Regions from separate parts of the Arcicella aquatica genome, predicted to be linked through region 2. Evidence: riboswitches for the same ligand, from Rfam matches in the RefSeq annotation. Region 2 holds a riboswitch; the other holds the start of a gene.

Region 1 (8,460 bases), on a different contig from region 2:
TGCCATTTGCTTATTTCTTTATTTTGTTATTCTTTATTTATCTAAAAACGTAATTTGCCAGTATGGTGGCTAAATTATTAATTATTATTCAATTTCTTTAAAATAGCCCAGCGTGGGTCTATTTCGGGTTCATCTTCGTTTGTTTTTTCTTCATCGTCGTCATCATCATCATCTGAATCTCCTGTTGAAGTAGAATAAACAATTTCTCCCTCGTCATCATCTTCCCACACTAAATCTTCAAAGTCTTCGTCTAAATCATCATCATCTAAACTTGATAAAAATGTTTGTTCTTCAACTTGAAAACGGGGATGAAGCTTTTTCATTGGAATCTGCAAGCCAATGAATTCATAAATATCTTGAGCTACGTTGATATACTGTGTATTTCTATCAATCAACATCAACTCATCTGTAATCTCTTCGGTGTGGTCAGAAAACTTTAAAATCATTTTCTGAGTAATATCCACAGGGAAATCGAAAGTATCCAAGCTACGGTCACAAGTGAGTTCTACAGAACCTACAATATGATACAATAATTGAATCATTACTTCCGATTTATCTAAAGTGACGGTAGCTTTGAAATTCCCTTTTTCGATTAAATCTTGCTCTAATGCCACAAAAAAGTCATCACCTCCCTCAAATTCATGCACATAATGCTTGTTTTCAAGGCGGAAGATGTCAATCTTAAATGTATTTAATATGCTCTTATTCACTTGGTTTCATCGAAAAGACTGCAAAATTAGGGACTATTTTTTACAATGACAAGTATTGAACAAAATATTACCAGTACTTATTGCCAAATATCTTTTGGATAACGACCTTTGTTCTATGAAACAGATTATAAAAAACAATCCTTTATATTTTGGCTTGTATATCGTAGTATGGCTTATAGGGCTTGTATGGGTGCTTAGTACCAATAAATTTGACCAAATGGTATTGATTAACCGATATAATGCTTTGTGGGCAGACTCATTTTTTATAATGGCTACACAATTGGGAGAAGGATGGTTTTTTGTGGCCATCATCCTAAGTTATTTATTTATTAGTTATGATAAAGCACTGATACTTACGGCTTCTCTGGGTTTAAGCTCTCTAGTTTCGTTTTTATTAAAACTTAGTTTTGATAACCTCCGTCCCATGGCTTTTTTTGCGGATAAGCATATAAAATGGTATTTTGTTGATGGCGTAAAAATTAATATTCACCTCAGTTTTCCTTCTGGGCATACCACTACTGCCTTTGCAGTTTTTACGTTGCTTACTATCTTTCTTATCAACAAAAAGTGGTCTGTGCTCTTTTTATTATTAGCTTGTTTGGCCGGCTATTCAAGATGTTATCTTTTCCAACATTTCCCTGAAGATGTTTTGGCGGGCTCTGTTGTTGGGACGGTTAGTAGTATGGTAGTGTATATACTGGTTAATAAAATGCTTGAGAATAATCCCAAAGACTGGCATAGAAGAAGACTGATTAACCATAAGAAACCCTGATTTCTTAGGAGGAATTGAGTGATTTAGTGAATGAATGATTTAGTGATTAGCCTATTTAAACAGCAACCTCAAATAGCTCAAAATTACGCTGTTCTATTATGTCGTTTATAAATGTCTGATTAAAGATGTTGCATGGAAATGACAACTCAAAACTCATCACTCAAAATTCATCACTCTATTGTTCTATCAAATTCTTCCTTTCCAATTTCTTAAAGAAATCATACATCGGGTTAACATCTAGTTTCACAAACTTCTGCCATAGTTTAATAGCCTTAGTAATTAATTGACTTTCTATCAGAAAACCATCGTGACCATACAGCGAATCTAAAGCTTGGAAAGTAGCCCCAGGGATATGTTTTGCCAAAAAGGCTTGTTCATTAATCGGGAACAGCGCATCTGATTTGATGCCCATTACCAATGTTTTAGCCTTAATCTGCGAGAGTGCCTGAATAGCTCCGCCTCTGCCACGACCCACATCCTGCGAATCCATCACCTGCGAAAGTACATAATATGAAAAAGCATTGAAACGCTGGGCTAGTTTTTCTCCTTGATAGCGTTGGTAGCTCATAGCCCGATGCACTTTGCCCAAAGATTCATCTTTACGGGCTTGTGTTACGCCATAGGTTTCATAATTTCTATACGAAATCAAGGCGGTAGCTCTGGCAGCTTTCATGCCTTCGATACCTGCTTGTGGGTGACTATCTTTCCAAGTTGGGTCTACTTCAATCGACATCCTTTGTGATTCATTAAACGCAATCCCCCACGGTGAATGTTGTGCATTAGTAGCAATCAAAATCAGGTTTTCAATCAAATTAGGCTGAGAAATAGCCCATTCTACACTTTGTTGACCACCCAAAGAACCGCCAATACAGGTTTTGATTCGAGTAATTCCGAGATGCTCGCGGAGTAAATCAAAAGAATTGACAATATCGCGAATAGTAATAAAGGGAAATGTATGGAAATAGGGCTCGCCAGTAGCTGGATTGATAGAAAGAGGACCAGTACTGCCATAATGTGACCCTAATACATTCACACAAATGATAAAATGTTTATCAGGGTCGAATAGTTTACCTCTGCCTACTAACCCTTGCCACCAATCTTCTACATCATGACTACCCGTAAAGGCATGACAAACCCAAATTACATTAGAGCAATCAGCGTTTATCTTACCTAATGATTGATAAGCTAATGTTACTTCTGGTAAAATACCTCCTGCCTCTAATTCAAAGGCTTGATTATATTTAAAAAGATTATTCAATGTATAAAAGACTTGAGCACCAATACTCATTTGAGTGAAACCTTTATTTACGCAATCAAAAGCGAATGATAAGATAATTGCTTTTGTAAATCCTCGAAACTTTCTTCATATTCCCAGTACATTAATCGTCCATGCGAACCCGTCACCAAAATGTATTTTTCAGAAATAGACTGTATGCGGTTGATGGCCACAACCTTTACCATGTTCTGGGGAACAGTTACTTCTTCAATAATTTCCTTATTGTTGGCGTCGAAGCCATGAACAATGAGGTAATTGCCCGTTGTGATTTTAATAAATTTTGACATAATAGCTGACAAATTTGGTCACGAAAAAATCATGACGATAAACGAAAATAAATCGTAAACCTGACGAATACTTTACAGCATGAAAAAATGACTGGGAGAGTACTTCGTAATTGGTTTATATTTCCTAAAAACTAGCCAAATGACTATACAGTTTTTAGGTAGGAATTAGCACCTTGCCTTTACGAGCGGTAGGTTGCCAGAAGTTCATAGAGCCTATTCTCTCCCTTCTTCTTTATAAATCAATTACCTGTGGAGGTCGAAACCTCAGAGGAAAATTGACTTGATGATGCAAAGTAAATCGTGAAAGCTTGAAAAAGCAAATTTTTTAGGCATTCTCCCTAAAGAATCTTCTTTCAGGGTAAAAAATAGGTTAGCCTGTTAAGTTCAATCCATTTCTATTAGGGAGTGACTTAAGTCCTATCGATTACCCATATCTTTTAAAAAAGTTGAAATGAAGATGTGATTATTGATAAAATTGGTTCAAATAGACTTAAATCGCCTTTCAAACCGAGGTTTGGTCGCCTCATGTCACAGCCTGACTACATGAAGCTCTTATCCCTAGCGAGGGACTTAAGTCCCTCGCTAGGGATAAATACCTTGATTGTCAGTTATTTATATACTTGTGGGTAATCAATAGGACTTAAGTCAACCACTAATAGAAAAGATTGCTGGTAATTACCCCATCAGAAGGTCAATACAAAAAAGCTTAACATTACTGAATACCTTTCAACAAACCATCCATTAATACATCGATATCATTCATATCATTATAAAGATGTGGCGCAAGCCTGATAGATTGTCCTCTGAACGAAACAAAAACTTTGCGTTCTTGCAAGGCAGCTTGAATTTTTTGGTAATCGACATGCTCGGGAATTCTGATACCTACTAAATGGCTACTTCTGTATGGTTTTTCTTCTACCCAGTAGCCATGTGCTTGTAAAATTTCTAAAGGTTCTTTCAGCAATTCATCACAATAGTTATTGATAGCATTTACTCCCCAAACATTGATTTGTTCTATCGCCGCAGTGAGCATGGGGTTTAAAATAAAGTTACTTCTTTCACCCATGTTGTATCTATCCGCTTTGGCTCTATACTGAGTTTGATAATTAATCAAATTTTTAAAATCCTCAGAACCCACCCGATTTATCCAGTTACGTTCCAAGGGATTACCCTCATCAAAAAAAGCTCCGAAATAGGCTACTCCTGCTGAATAAGGGCCTAAAAGCCATTTATATCCGGGATTGATGATGGCATCGGGCTGTACTTTTTGTACATCAAAAGGCATTGCTCCGATAGACTGTGTGCCATCCAATACCAACAATGCACCTACCGAACGGCAATGTTGACCAATGATTTCGGTATTAAAAGAAGTGCCATCAGCCCAGTGAGTAGGTGATACTACTACTAAACAAGTGTTGCTAGTGATGGCTTCCAACAATTTTTCATTCCATATTTTACCCCTATTTTCTAAAGATGCTGGCGGATGAACTACCCTCATTTTTAAACCTAAATTGATACAAACCTCTTCCCAAGCATATACGTCAGAAGGGAATTCTTCGCTGACCATCACAATTTCTTGCCCTGCTCGTATATTTGGCTTTCTATACAAGTTTTTAGCCACGATTGCCATGCCGTAGGACGATGAGGGTAGTAACACAATACGCTCAGGGTCGGGACAGTTAATCAGTTTGGCATACGCATTTTTAACAGGTTCAGTTGTTTCAAAAAAACTTTGTGAAGTAATGTTTTGAGGTTGCGTTTTTCGCAAAATTCCTTGAATACCAGCTTCTTCTACTGATTTAAGATTGGGTGCCATGGTGGCACAATTGATATAATGAATACCTTCTTCAAGGCTAAAAAGATGTTTTTGACAGGATAAACTCATTTTGTTGATGTTATATTGAAAGGTTTTCAAAAATACATATTCTTGACGATTTTAAGCTATAAATGATTTGTACAACACAAAAAGGTGTAATTTTGAGTATGCGTATAGATGAATCAACCATAGAACGAATCCGACAAAGTGCTGATATTGCCGATGTAATAGGCGATTATGTTTCTTTGAAGAAGAAAGGAGCAAACCTTTGGGCTTGTTGTCCATTTCATGGCGAAAAATCACCGTCGTTTTCAGTATCGCCTGCAAAAGGTATTTATAAGTGTTTTGGTTGTGGAAAAGCTGGGGATGCTATCCGTTTTATCATGGATATTGAAGGATTAGGATATGGCGAAGCTTTGCGGCATTTAGCCAAAAAGTATGGCATTGAAATCCAAGAAACACAGCTTTCAGACGAACAACAATTAGCACAGAATGAACGTGAAAGTTTACTGATTGCCCTGAATTATGCTAAAAGCTATTATCAAGATAACCTTTTTCAGCACGAAGAAGGGAAAAATATAGCCTATCCATATTTTAAAGAAAGAGGATTCTCAGATAAAACGATTCGTACTTTTGAATTGGGTTATAGCCTAGATAATTGGGATGCATTTACAAAAGAAGCTGTCAGGAATGGCTATAATGTAGATATTTTAGTAAAGGCTGGCTTGACGATTTTGAAGGGCAATGAGAACGAGACTGTTCAGCAAAATCAAAAAACTTTTGATCGTTTTAGAAATAGAGTAACCTTTCCAATCCACAATGTATCAGGAAAAGTAATTGCTTTTGGAGCAAGAATTCTGAAAAATGATAAAACACAGGCAAAATACTTAAATTCGCCTGAGACAGAGGTTTATCATAAGTCGAATGTACTTTATGGAATTTACCAAGCCAAAAATGCTATCCGTACCAAAGACGTTTGTTATTTGGTAGAAGGTTATACCGATGTTATTTCTTTGCATCAAGCGGGTATCGAAAACGTTGTAGCATCGTCGGGAACATCTTTGACGATAGAGCAGATTCGTTTGATTGCTCGTTTTTCGCAGAATATTACTGTTTTGTATGATGGTGACCCCGCTGGAATTAAGGCTTCGTTGCGAGGAATGGACATGATTTTGGAAGAAGGACTTAACGTAAAGCTGGTCGTTTTTCCAGAAGGCGAAGACCCCGATAGCTATGTTCAGAAAATCGGTTCGGATGCTTTTGTAGAGTATATACAAAAAACCGCTAGCGATTTTATTACTTTTAAAGCAGAATTATCACTCAAAGAAGCTGGAAGTGACCCTTTCAAAAGAGCCGAGTTGATAAAAGACATGGTGGCTAGTATTTCTAAAATTCCTGATTCTATTAAAAGGTCAGTATTTTTTCAGAAAACAGCTAATTTGATGCAGATTGATGAAGGGATTTTAATTGCCGAAAGCAATAAGATTTCTTTAGAAAGAAGCAAACAAAGAGAAAAGGATAACCAAAGAGATGCCAATCGTCAGCGATTACAAAACGATTTACCGTCAGGAGTAACCCTTAGTAAACCTGAACCAAATGTAAATTTTGATGATTTACCAAGCTTTTCAGAAGAAGATGAGTTTTCGGGTTTTCCAACAGATTTTATACCAAATAATCGTACAACAAATGTACAAAATATACAGCCTAATATTCCTGTTAGTCCCCCAAAGGTGCTTACTGGCATTGCTTTGCAGGAAAAAGAATGTGTACGCTTGTTGATTAGTCATGGCATTAAGGAAGTTGACCCAGGGGTTGCGCCAGGCGTTACATTGATGCAGTATATTTTATCAGAGATTGATGGAATGAATTTTGGTACGCCCATCTATCACGATATTCTGACAATGTGCCGAGAAAGATTTACGCAGGGGGTTGTTTTGGATACTAAATTTTTTATTAGTCACAGCAATCCAACTATTCAACAAGAAGCCATCAACCTTGTTACTGAACGTTATTCAGCTTCTGAGGCTTGGTTGAAATATGAAATTATTGTTCCTACTGAAGACGATAAGCTAGCAGATTTGGCTTATCAGAATATTTTACGATTAAAAAAGGCTTTCAATGACCAACAAATGAAAGACTTGATGCAACAGCTTGCCAAAACTTCTGATGCTGATGAGCAAACACATTTATTGGGTTTATTTATGAAAGCCAAAGAAATTGAAAAGCAAATATCCAAAGAATTAGGAACCGTAGTTGGAAGATAGAAACAAAACAAAGACAATGACAAAGACATTATATTTGGTTCGCCATGCCAAAGCCTCAGAGTCAGTTAGCCCTGATTTAATCCGTCCACTGACCTCAAGTGGGATGATTGATGCCGCTAGAATGGGCAGAAATTTATCAACAAAAATCAATCCCATTGATTTAATCATTACTTCTAATGCCGAGCGTACACAAATGACGGCTAAAGTACTTTCGGAACAATTGGGTATTGCTGACGAAAAGATACATGTGTTAAGTGATTTGTACGAAAGCTCACCTAAACACTACTTAGATGCAGTAAATGCCATTCCTGAAAATATAAATGCTGTAATATTGGTTGGGCATAACCCAAGTATCAGTTATTTCGCAGAATACCTTACCCATGCTGATATTGGCTCGATGCCTACATGTGCAGTTGTAGGGATGAAAATAGAAAATTTAGCTTGGGCAGAAGTAGGTAAAAAATCAGGAGATTTGATATTCTATGATTCGCCAGAGAGTATTTTGGGGTATAATAGTTGAAAAATTTTATGTCTTTCTTACGGTAGCGTGTGTTTTCACATGCTACCGAATTACTATCAAAATATAATTGCTCTTGGAGAAAAGAGAGATTTTGTTAAGTAATTGGGAAAAATCCAACAAATATCTATTCACCAGTTAGTTGTTGTTGAACAGATAAAACAAAGTCAATAGAAACATTCGCTAATTTGGCACTTTGTTCAACAGATAGACCCATAGAAAGAGCATTAATAACAGTTTCTTTTTTAACCGCTAAGTTTTCAGCTTCTCTTGCTTCTTTTATTTTTCTACCTTCAGCCCTAACAGCCTCTGCATTTCGTGCAATCAAAATTTCCAATGAAGCCTTTTCATCAGGTGTCATTTTACGACTGTCCAACTCATCAATGGCTACTTTTAACCATTCTTCGTCCCAAAATTTAGGAAATTGGGTCTGTTGAGTAACTGTATGGATGGTTTTCATTGTATATATCAATTTTTGTAAATCTGTTTGACAATCAACTTCTTGCAACGTAAATTTATCTAATTCTACCGTAATAAACGTCAATTGGTCATCAATAAGTTCACCTTGTTCATTTCTCAAATTTGCAGCAGAGTGGAATTGAGGAAAATGGAAAATATCATTTGCTAAAATAGCTACACAATAGATTTTTGTCAGCGTTCCATAGTCAAACTTACCACGTTTTACCATTGCGTTGAATTTGTGCAAAGCATAAAATTTCATGCGTTGTACAAAATAAGGAGCTTCTCCATACTGCATCTCTACGATAAAATGATTATCGTTTTCATCAGTACAAGCTAAATCAAAAATTCCATCGCTT
Region 2 (8,460 bases):
GTGGAATCATAGAAATATCATCCAAGCCTCTGATGATAAAGTTCATGTCGATACCCAATTTTCACGCTACCGTGCAGATGGCTCATTGATTAAGACCTACGAATCATTATATGTAGTTACTAAAGAAAACGGGAAATGGGGCGTAAAGCTACGCTCAAGCTTTGCTGAATAATTCTTACTCAAAAACTATCATGAGATTTTCAATTAAAGGCATTTTTGCAAACTGACATCCTACCCTAGTCAAGTACTTTGGTTAGCAGGGTTGTTAAGTTCTAATATTGTATTAATTTTGTCCAAATAATATTTTGTAATGGAGATTAATGATTTTTTAAAAGCCTTCCTGACCCTTGCAGAGGTCAAGGTCAACGCTATCCATTTGAGAGTATGCTTTGGATTATCTTTTTAGGGATTTCCTGTGGCTATATTGGCTATCGTTCCATCCATAAGTTTGCTAAAGCTAATGAAGCCTATTTTACTGATATTTTCGGTCTAAAACACGGAGTACCAAGTCATTTAACTTTAGGGCAACAATTACTTGCTTTAGATAAAGACCTTGTCAAACAACGGTTCAATGAATCAATTGTTATCAACCTATCCATCGGTATTCGCTTATGACAATGAGAATAACAAAGAAGTAATTTTTGATGTACAATTCATGAGTTCTTCAAATGGAGCAGGATTTCCTAGCCATCTAGTTCCCGTGGCTTTCTGGACGGGTCAGGGAATTTCAAATTCATATGGTAATGGTTATGGCTCAAGTAATTTTAATATCTCAAAGGAATTAAAAGCTTCTTACTTGACCAACGCTGCTGATGTAAGAAATGCCTTCAATATTCAATTATCATATTCTCAGCCTTTTATTAAAAAATATATTGATATTGCTAAAAAGGGGACAAGTGGTAAAGATTGGCCAATCAATTTTATCGTGTTACGCTATGCTGATATTTTGTTACTTAAGGCTGAAGCAATTTTAAAAGGCGCTAAAGGTACTCAAACAGAAGTAGATGCCTTGGTGAATCAGGTAAGAAATCGTGCAGGTTTACCGAGTATCAGTAATGTTAGTTTCGATACTTTGTTAGAAGAAAGAAGAAAAGAGTTTTTAGGAGAGGGTATCCGTTGGAACGATTTAGTTCGTTCTGGGAACGCTGTTACTAAAATGAACTCATGGATAAAAAATGATGCTATCACAACCATCAATACCGTAACATCAGACTTTTTAATTTATCCCGTTCCAGCTACAGAAATCGGTACAAAAGCAGGATTATACTTACAAAATCCAGGGTATAATTAATCATTTAATGTCTTTAGCAAGCATAGGTAATAAGTTGATTTATTACCTATGCTTTTTTGTTTTATAATCTCAATCGTAATTAATTATTTCTCATTATAATATGCAAAAAATAATTCTGAGCCTTGCTTTTGCACTCTTCTTTATTAGAAGCTCGCCAGCTCAAGTAACCAAAAATAACAAAGCCCCTCGTCCTAATATCATCTTTATTTTAGCGGATGACTTAGGCTATGGCGATATTGGGGTAAATGGTCAAAAGCTTATCAAGACGCCAAATATTGATAAACTTGCTAAACAAGGGGTACGGTTTACGCAGTTTTATGCAGGGACTAGTGTTTGTGCGCCTTCCCGTTCTTCTTTGCTAACGGGTCTGCATACGGGTCATACTTATATCAGAGGCAATAAAGGCGTTGACCCAGAAGGACAAGAGCCTATCGCAGATTCAGTTTTAACAGTGGCAGAAGTTCTCCAGAAAGCGGGTTATCAAACGGCTGCCTTTGGTAAATGGGGCTTAGGACCAGTAGGCTCTGAAGGCGACCCCAATAAACAAGGGTTCGACCAGTTTTTTGGTTATAACTGCCAGACTTTGGCACATCGCTACTACCCTAATCATCTATGGGAAAACGGTAAAAAGATAATATTAGAAGCTAATCAGAACCTCCGTGAGAATAAAGAATATGCGCCAGATATTATTCAACAAAAGGCGTTAGATTTTGTTGATCATAGAGAAAAGGATAAGCCTTTCTTTTTATTCTTACCTTATATTCTGCCACACGCTGAACTACTTGTTCCTAACGATAGTATTTTTGAATATTATAAAAGCAAATTAGCTAAAAAGCCTTTTAAAGGAAATGATTATGGTGTAAAGGCAACAAAAGGAGGTTATACTTCTCAGGAATATCCACATGCGGCTTTTGCAGCAATGGTTAGTAGACTTGACTTATATGTTGGGCAGATTTTAGATAAACTGAAACAGGAAGGCCTAGATAAAAATACCTTGGTTATTTTTACAAGTGATAATGGCCCACACAAAGAAGGGGGAGCAGACCCTGATTTTTTCAATAGTGGCGGTGGTTTTAAAGGCTATAAGCGTGATTTATACGAGGGTGGCATTAGAGAACCATTTATTGCCCGTTGGACAAACGTTATTAAGCCTAATTCTCAAAATAATCATATTGGTGCTTTTTGGGATTTGTTCCCTACTTTCAGTGAATTGGCAGGTGTAAAAGTAGCTAAAAATATTGATGGACTATCGTTCGCTCCTACCTTAAAAGGTAATAAAGCACAGTCAAGCCATGCTTATCTCTATTGGGAATTTCATGAAAATGGCGGAATTCAGGCAGTAAGACAAGGAAACTGGAAAGCTGTAAAATTGAATGCGTCAATAAATCCTGATGGTGCTATTGAGCTGTATGATTTAGCAAAAGACCCTAAGGAAAGTAAAAATCTAGCTAAACAATATCCTGATAAAGTAAAAGAATTAAGTAAACTAATCAATGAGTCACATGTAGAATCTACTTTATTTCCTTTTTTAAAACAAAATAAGTAGGTTTACATAAAACATTTAAGCGACAGCTCGTCAAAACTAAAAGAGAGCCAACCACCGACTTTCTTACTAAGGTTTGACAAAGCTGTCGCTTAAAATTCAAATATTATCCTATTTGTTCGATAGACAAAGATACTATTTATTTTGTAAAAAACCGCGTAAATAAAAATTTTTAAGCAAAAATTAATTGAGGTGTTTTTTGTTGCTCTGTCTTTTTAATAAAAATATCTTGCTCGTAAATATCTACGATAGTCTTGATAATTAAATCTATTTCTTTGGGTGTATTAGATTTACTAAAAGAAAAACGAACGCTATCTTTATCAAGGTTGCGATTCAATGTTTTCAACACGTGTGAACCATTATTCGTTAGGTTAGAGCAAGCACTACCCCCTGAAACTGCAATGCCAAGTGCATCTAAACGATTTACTAATACGCCTCCTTTTTTCAGATGTGGAAAAGCTACATTTAGGATATTAGGCAAACTGTTTGTCGGTGAATCGCTTTCTCCATTAAAGGAAATTTCCTCTCCAAACAAATCATGTAGTGTAGTACTCATTTTTGATTTCAAGAAAGCAACATAGTTATGATACTCTTCCAAATCTCTGTAGGCAATTTCTAAGGCTTTAGCCATGCCCACAATACCTGCTACATTCTCTGTTCCACCTCTGGTTCCTCTTTCTTGAGCACCTCCATAAATATGAGGCTGTATTTTGCGGTACTTATTAATGTAGATAAATCCTACTCCTTTAGGTCCATGAAATTTATGTGATGACCCAATAATATAGTCTACATTCAGTTTTTTAATATCAAATCTATATTTACCAATCGTTTGCGTAGTATCGCTATGAAAGATAGCGTCATATTTCTTACAGAGTTCGCCAATTTTTGCAATATCATTCAAATTTCCAATCTCATTGTTAGCGTGCATTAAGCTCACTAACGTCTGGTGGTTATTCTTCAAAAGCCATTCAAACTGATTCAAATCAATATTCCCACGACTGTCAATTTTCACAAAATCAGTCTCCAATTCATTGTTCTGGCTGTACTGCCCCAAGGTCTGTAAAACGGCTTTGTGTTCTAGTCTATTTGTTATAACATGCTTAATTTCATAGGTTTTAATTGCTCCAGAAAGTGCTAAATTATTGGCTTCTGTAGCACCAGAAGTAAAGAAAATATCATTTTCTGAGGCATTCAAAAGTCCAGCTATTTTCTGCCTCGACTCTTCTACCGCTTCTCTAGCTTTTCTTCCTATCGCATGACTAGAAGAAGGATTACCGAAATGATTGGTTAGATATGGAATCATGGTATCTAATACCTCCAAATCTAAGGCTGTCGTAGCGGCGTTATCACAATAAATCTCCATGGTGTTTAGTTTTTTAGATTGTTGTCTGATTAATTTTCAAGCTAATAGGCTTAAGAGGTCATTTCACTTCACTGTATTGTTGATGAATTGTATTTATTTTTTTGAAAGAGGTTTCTAAATATTTACTGATTGCAAATATTTTCTAAAATTGGAATTTTTGTTCAAATGGGATACAAACGCCCTTTTTATCATTGCATAGTTGCCCTTTTATTCCTCCAAAAATGTCTAATGAATGTTCTACGATTCTGACTTTAGTCCTGAATTCTGCTTTATCTTTGAAATAAGACACTTCAAATCCCCAATTCTTATCGACTTTTTTTAAAGGACTAACTGGTACAATCTTACCATCATATTCAAAAGAACCATTTTCGGCAAACCAAAAGGTAGTAGGTTGTGGCCCAACATCAGCTTTAAAGTCACTTGAATACAACGACCATCCTTTTTCCAAATTAGCTGTAAAGACTAATTCTACCTCATCGCCCACTTTAAAACTAGGATTGGAATAGCTATATTTCCAGCTAACAATCTGATTGATTTGCTGTGCTTTAATTGCAATAGACGCAAAAATTAAGCACACGATTATAACTATACGTCTCATTATGTATTAGGTTGAGTTAAAACACAAGGTTATGTTGTATTGCTTATTACAATATTTTTTTGTGATTTTTTATGATTTATCATTAGAATAAGGTTGGGGCACCTTGATGGTGGTTTACAGGTTGCCAGAAGATAATTGAGCCTTATCTCTCCCTTCGTTCTTTATAAATCTACTTATTCGATAGACAAAGTTCTATTTTAAATATTACAATTCCAAATTTTCTACTTAAAATTTATGACTTTTTTTGAAAAAATTATTTCATGAAAATTAAATACCCATTTCGGTTAACGCCGCTTGTGCCTTATTGTCTATCGAGTTTTTATACTCGTGTTTTTTATAGGCAATTGCTCTTTCAAACGAAAGTCTGGCTTTTGGTTTATCATTTCTTTGTTGATAAATATAGCCTAATTGCAAGGAAGAACTTGCTCCAAAATGACAGTTTTGTCCTGCACAAAGTGCCATTGCACGCTCAAAAAAAGGAATTGCTTGCGTCTGTGCATTCATTTTTTGCAAGATACTTGCCTTTCTAAAATTGAAGTTAGCCTTATCAATCTGTGAAGTAAACGAATCTTCTTCAAGGTTATCCAAAAACGCTAAGGCTTCTGTATAATGTCCTCCTTCGAAAGCATAACAAGCCTTTACTAGATTCTTGTTTGGAAAAGCTTTTGTTTTCTGAAATTGTTCATAAAAATTTTGTGCAATAATATCTGTTTCAGAGAATTTCTTGCCCACATTCGGAATCTTAGCCAAATGATTCAATGCTTTATCAGGGTTGTTTGTTAGCCAATTGGCAAGAAACAATTTAAAATTTACATCTTTCAAAAAGCTATTCCCACGAAAGTTTTTTAGATAACTCTGATAATACTGAATAGCTGGCGAATAGTTTCCTTTGTTAAATAAGATTTCAGCTTGATACAAATCAAAAATAGGCATGGATATATAAGCAGCACCACTGGGTCTGTTCTGTAATACTTTTTGAGCCATCTCACTTTTGTTGTTTCTTAGCAATATCGATACGCCTAAAAAACTAATCGCTAAATTATCAGGATTATTAGTCACAAATTGACTTAAATCTTGTCGCTCATTATCATCCAATGTCAATACATTCGACTGAATAAATAGCTGATAAAACTTTGCTTCTTTTCCTACAATTTTATCATTAACAGCGATATTCAATTCTTTTAATCCTTGCTGAATACCTCCTTTCAATCCTAATAGTTTTGTAACCCATTTATAGTTTTCAGGAACAGAACCTATCATAACATGAAAAACGCCTAGATTCTTATAATTAGCAGTAAAGTTTGGAAATCGTTTACGATTTTCTTCCAATAATTTATAGGCTGAAATGGCATTAAAACCACCTTTGGTTTCATGGCCTAATTTCATTTTTACCAATGCCCAATGCAATTTGATTTCTGCTTGAACAAATTTATTATAAGGTGAATCTTCATCTAAATCCTTGATTAAATCGAGCCTTTTATCTTCATTATCAGATAACCTTTCATACTCTTTTTCATCTTCGCTAGCAAAAAGCACAATCATGTCCGCAAAATCTTCCAACCAGATTCTAATACCATTATTCGCAGGTTCTTTGGCTAAAAGTTGTTTAGCAGATTGCACCTTTAATTTACAAAGCTCATTATAAGCATTTTGCAAATTTGGGGTAAATTCAAAATCATTTGCAAATGAACTCCCCGAGAACAAGAGAAAGATGACGAGTATAAGGTTCCATTTTTTCATACATGTAGTATTTACCAATGAGAAATAACTGTTGAGATAAATAAGTATAAGTCTGGCAAAACCTTCCATAAGGTTTTGAAACTTAGAAAGATTACTACAGAGCCAACAATAAACATCAGAGGTCTTCTAGGAATTTTGTTAATCAAAATAGCGCCAAAAGGTGCGGCAATAATTCCACCTAATACCAATCCTAAAATGATTTGCCAAGAGTTTACTCCTTCAAAAAACAAGAAAGTAAGTCCGCTAGAAAGTGTAATCAAAAACTCTGCGGCATTTACCGAACCAATCGCATAACGTGGGTTACGTCCCTGCCCTAACAATGAAGATGTAACGATTGGTCCCCAACCACCACCGCCAATGGCATCCATGAATCCACCGAAAATCGCTAACAACCCAACTCGTTTTGTTTTACGTTTAGCGATATTTTTTTGAAACGCTTTTTTCAAAATAACCACGCCAAGTATCAGCATGTATAGCGAGATATAAGGCTTTATAAAATTACCATCAATGATTTCTGACAATAAATATGCTCCCGCTACTGAACCTACCACACCCCAAAGCAAGGCTCTGAACAATTTTTTGTTAATATTTTTAAACTGATAATGCGAGATAGCAGATGCACCAGTAGTGAACATTTCAGAAACATGCACACTTGTGCTACTCAAAGCAGGAGGAACGCCTATTCCCAATAAAAAAGAAGTAGAAGTAATTCCATAGGCCATTCCTAAAGAGCCATCTACTAATTGAGCCAACAAACCTACGCCTAAATATAAATAGAAATCAGGCCCTAGCCACTCTTTGGCTTGATAAGCAGCGTCTAGCAGGGGGGCTTTGCCTATGAAAATACTAAAAGCGATAACATAAATAGCAATGGCAACAACCCACATCAATGAGCGTTCAAACTGATTATTGAGTTTCAGACGAACTGATATTTTATTTAAGAACTGATTGTTTTCCATAATTGATGTAATTAAGAATTATTATACAAATCTGGTTTAGGTTTAATGGAGACCGTAAATTAATCGCAAATACTGGCGATTTAATGTTTTGAAATAAAGCGTAACGATTAAAATGATGCTAAACAAAACATAGGGGTTGAGGGCATTTTCAAAATGGATATAGCCTACCCACAAAATCAGAAAACATCGTGTGTATTCTAAGTAAAAAATCCATCTTCTTTGTTCTAAAATAGCGCCACAATTCACTAGCGTAACTAAGATAATCAGCGTAGTAGCTATTTGTGTTGACAAATCAATTTGCTCTTCTAAAAGCAAAAAGGTAAACAACGTGATTAAAATTAAAGTCATTTGCAAAACCACATAATTCCTAAACCGTGTAGTATAAAGCTTATCTGTTTTATGAATCACAAACTTTTGCTCTAATACTCGTCTATAAGTAGGGTTGATATATTCTGGCTTTCCAAAAAGCATTTTTAGTTTATTTCTCCAACCAGTAGCATACTTAAAAGCATAAGCCATTTCAAGCATGAAATGAAAATGTTGCCATAAAAAACTATTACTGTTCAATGGTTTTGTCAAACCATAAGTTGGTTCTTCTACTTCTTCTGCAAAAGTGCCAAACAACTTATCCCAAATGATAAACACATCGCTGTAGTTTTTATCTAAATATTGATCATTGTTAGCATGGTGTACTCGGTGGTGTGATGGTGTTACAAAAATATATTCTAATACACCCAGTTTGCCAACGGTACGGGTATGAATAAAAAATGGATACAACCCATGTACTAACAAAATAGTTGTAATCATTTCAGCCGAAAAACCTACAATGGGCAAAAGAGACCAAAAGAAAGTACGTGCTACTGCCTGAAATAAAGTAATACGAGCAGATACCGTAAAATTAAACTCCTCACTTTGATGATGTACCACATGCACGCTCCAAAGCAAGTTCACTTCATGTCCTAATCT

Evidence for each region. Region 2 has a riboswitch for S-adenosylmethionine ahead of VB264_RS14735 (protein-disulfide reductase DsbD domain-containing protein). Riboswitches for the same ligand answer to the same signal wherever they lie in the genome.
Region 1: another riboswitch for S-adenosylmethionine. It lies ahead of VB264_RS16655 (hypothetical protein); the one in region 2 lies ahead of VB264_RS14735 (protein-disulfide reductase DsbD domain-containing protein).

Annotation. Positions count from the first base shown of each region.
Region 1 covers NZ_JAYFUL010000030.1:59,727-68,186, forward strand. The annotation lists gene rpmF (50S ribosomal protein L32) at 1-6, opposite strand, end outside; gene VB264_RS16640 (YceD family protein) at 78-710, opposite strand; gene VB264_RS16645 (phosphatase PAP2 family protein) at 826-1,482, shown strand; gene VB264_RS16650 (homoserine O-acetyltransferase family protein) at 1,658-2,770, opposite strand; gene VB264_RS16655 (hypothetical protein) at 2,788-3,045, opposite strand; SAM riboswitch class I at 3,158-3,286, opposite strand; gene VB264_RS16660 (aminotransferase class V-fold PLP-dependent enzyme) at 3,758-4,930, opposite strand; gene dnaG (DNA primase) at 5,029-7,125, shown strand; gene VB264_RS16670 (SixA phosphatase family protein) at 7,142-7,645, shown strand; gene VB264_RS16675 (PD-(D/E)XK nuclease family transposase) at 7,770-8,460, opposite strand, start outside; gene VB264_RS16680 (hypothetical protein) at 8,443-8,460, opposite strand, start outside.
Region 2 covers NZ_JAYFUL010000024.1:31,203-39,662, reverse strand. The annotation lists gene VB264_RS14760 (DUF6841 family protein) at 1-172, shown strand, start outside; gene VB264_RS14755 (transposase family protein) at 385-615, shown strand; gene VB264_RS14750 (RagB/SusD family nutrient uptake outer membrane protein) at 572-1,291, shown strand; gene VB264_RS14745 (arylsulfatase) at 1,392-2,837, shown strand; gene VB264_RS14740 (cysteine desulfurase family protein) at 3,007-4,197, opposite strand; gene VB264_RS14735 (protein-disulfide reductase DsbD domain-containing protein) at 4,340-4,795, opposite strand; SAM riboswitch class I at 4,869-4,965, opposite strand; gene VB264_RS14730 (tetratricopeptide repeat protein) at 5,063-6,535, opposite strand; gene VB264_RS14725 (sulfite exporter TauE/SafE family protein) at 6,547-7,494, opposite strand; gene VB264_RS14720 (sterol desaturase family protein) at 7,537-8,460, opposite strand, start outside.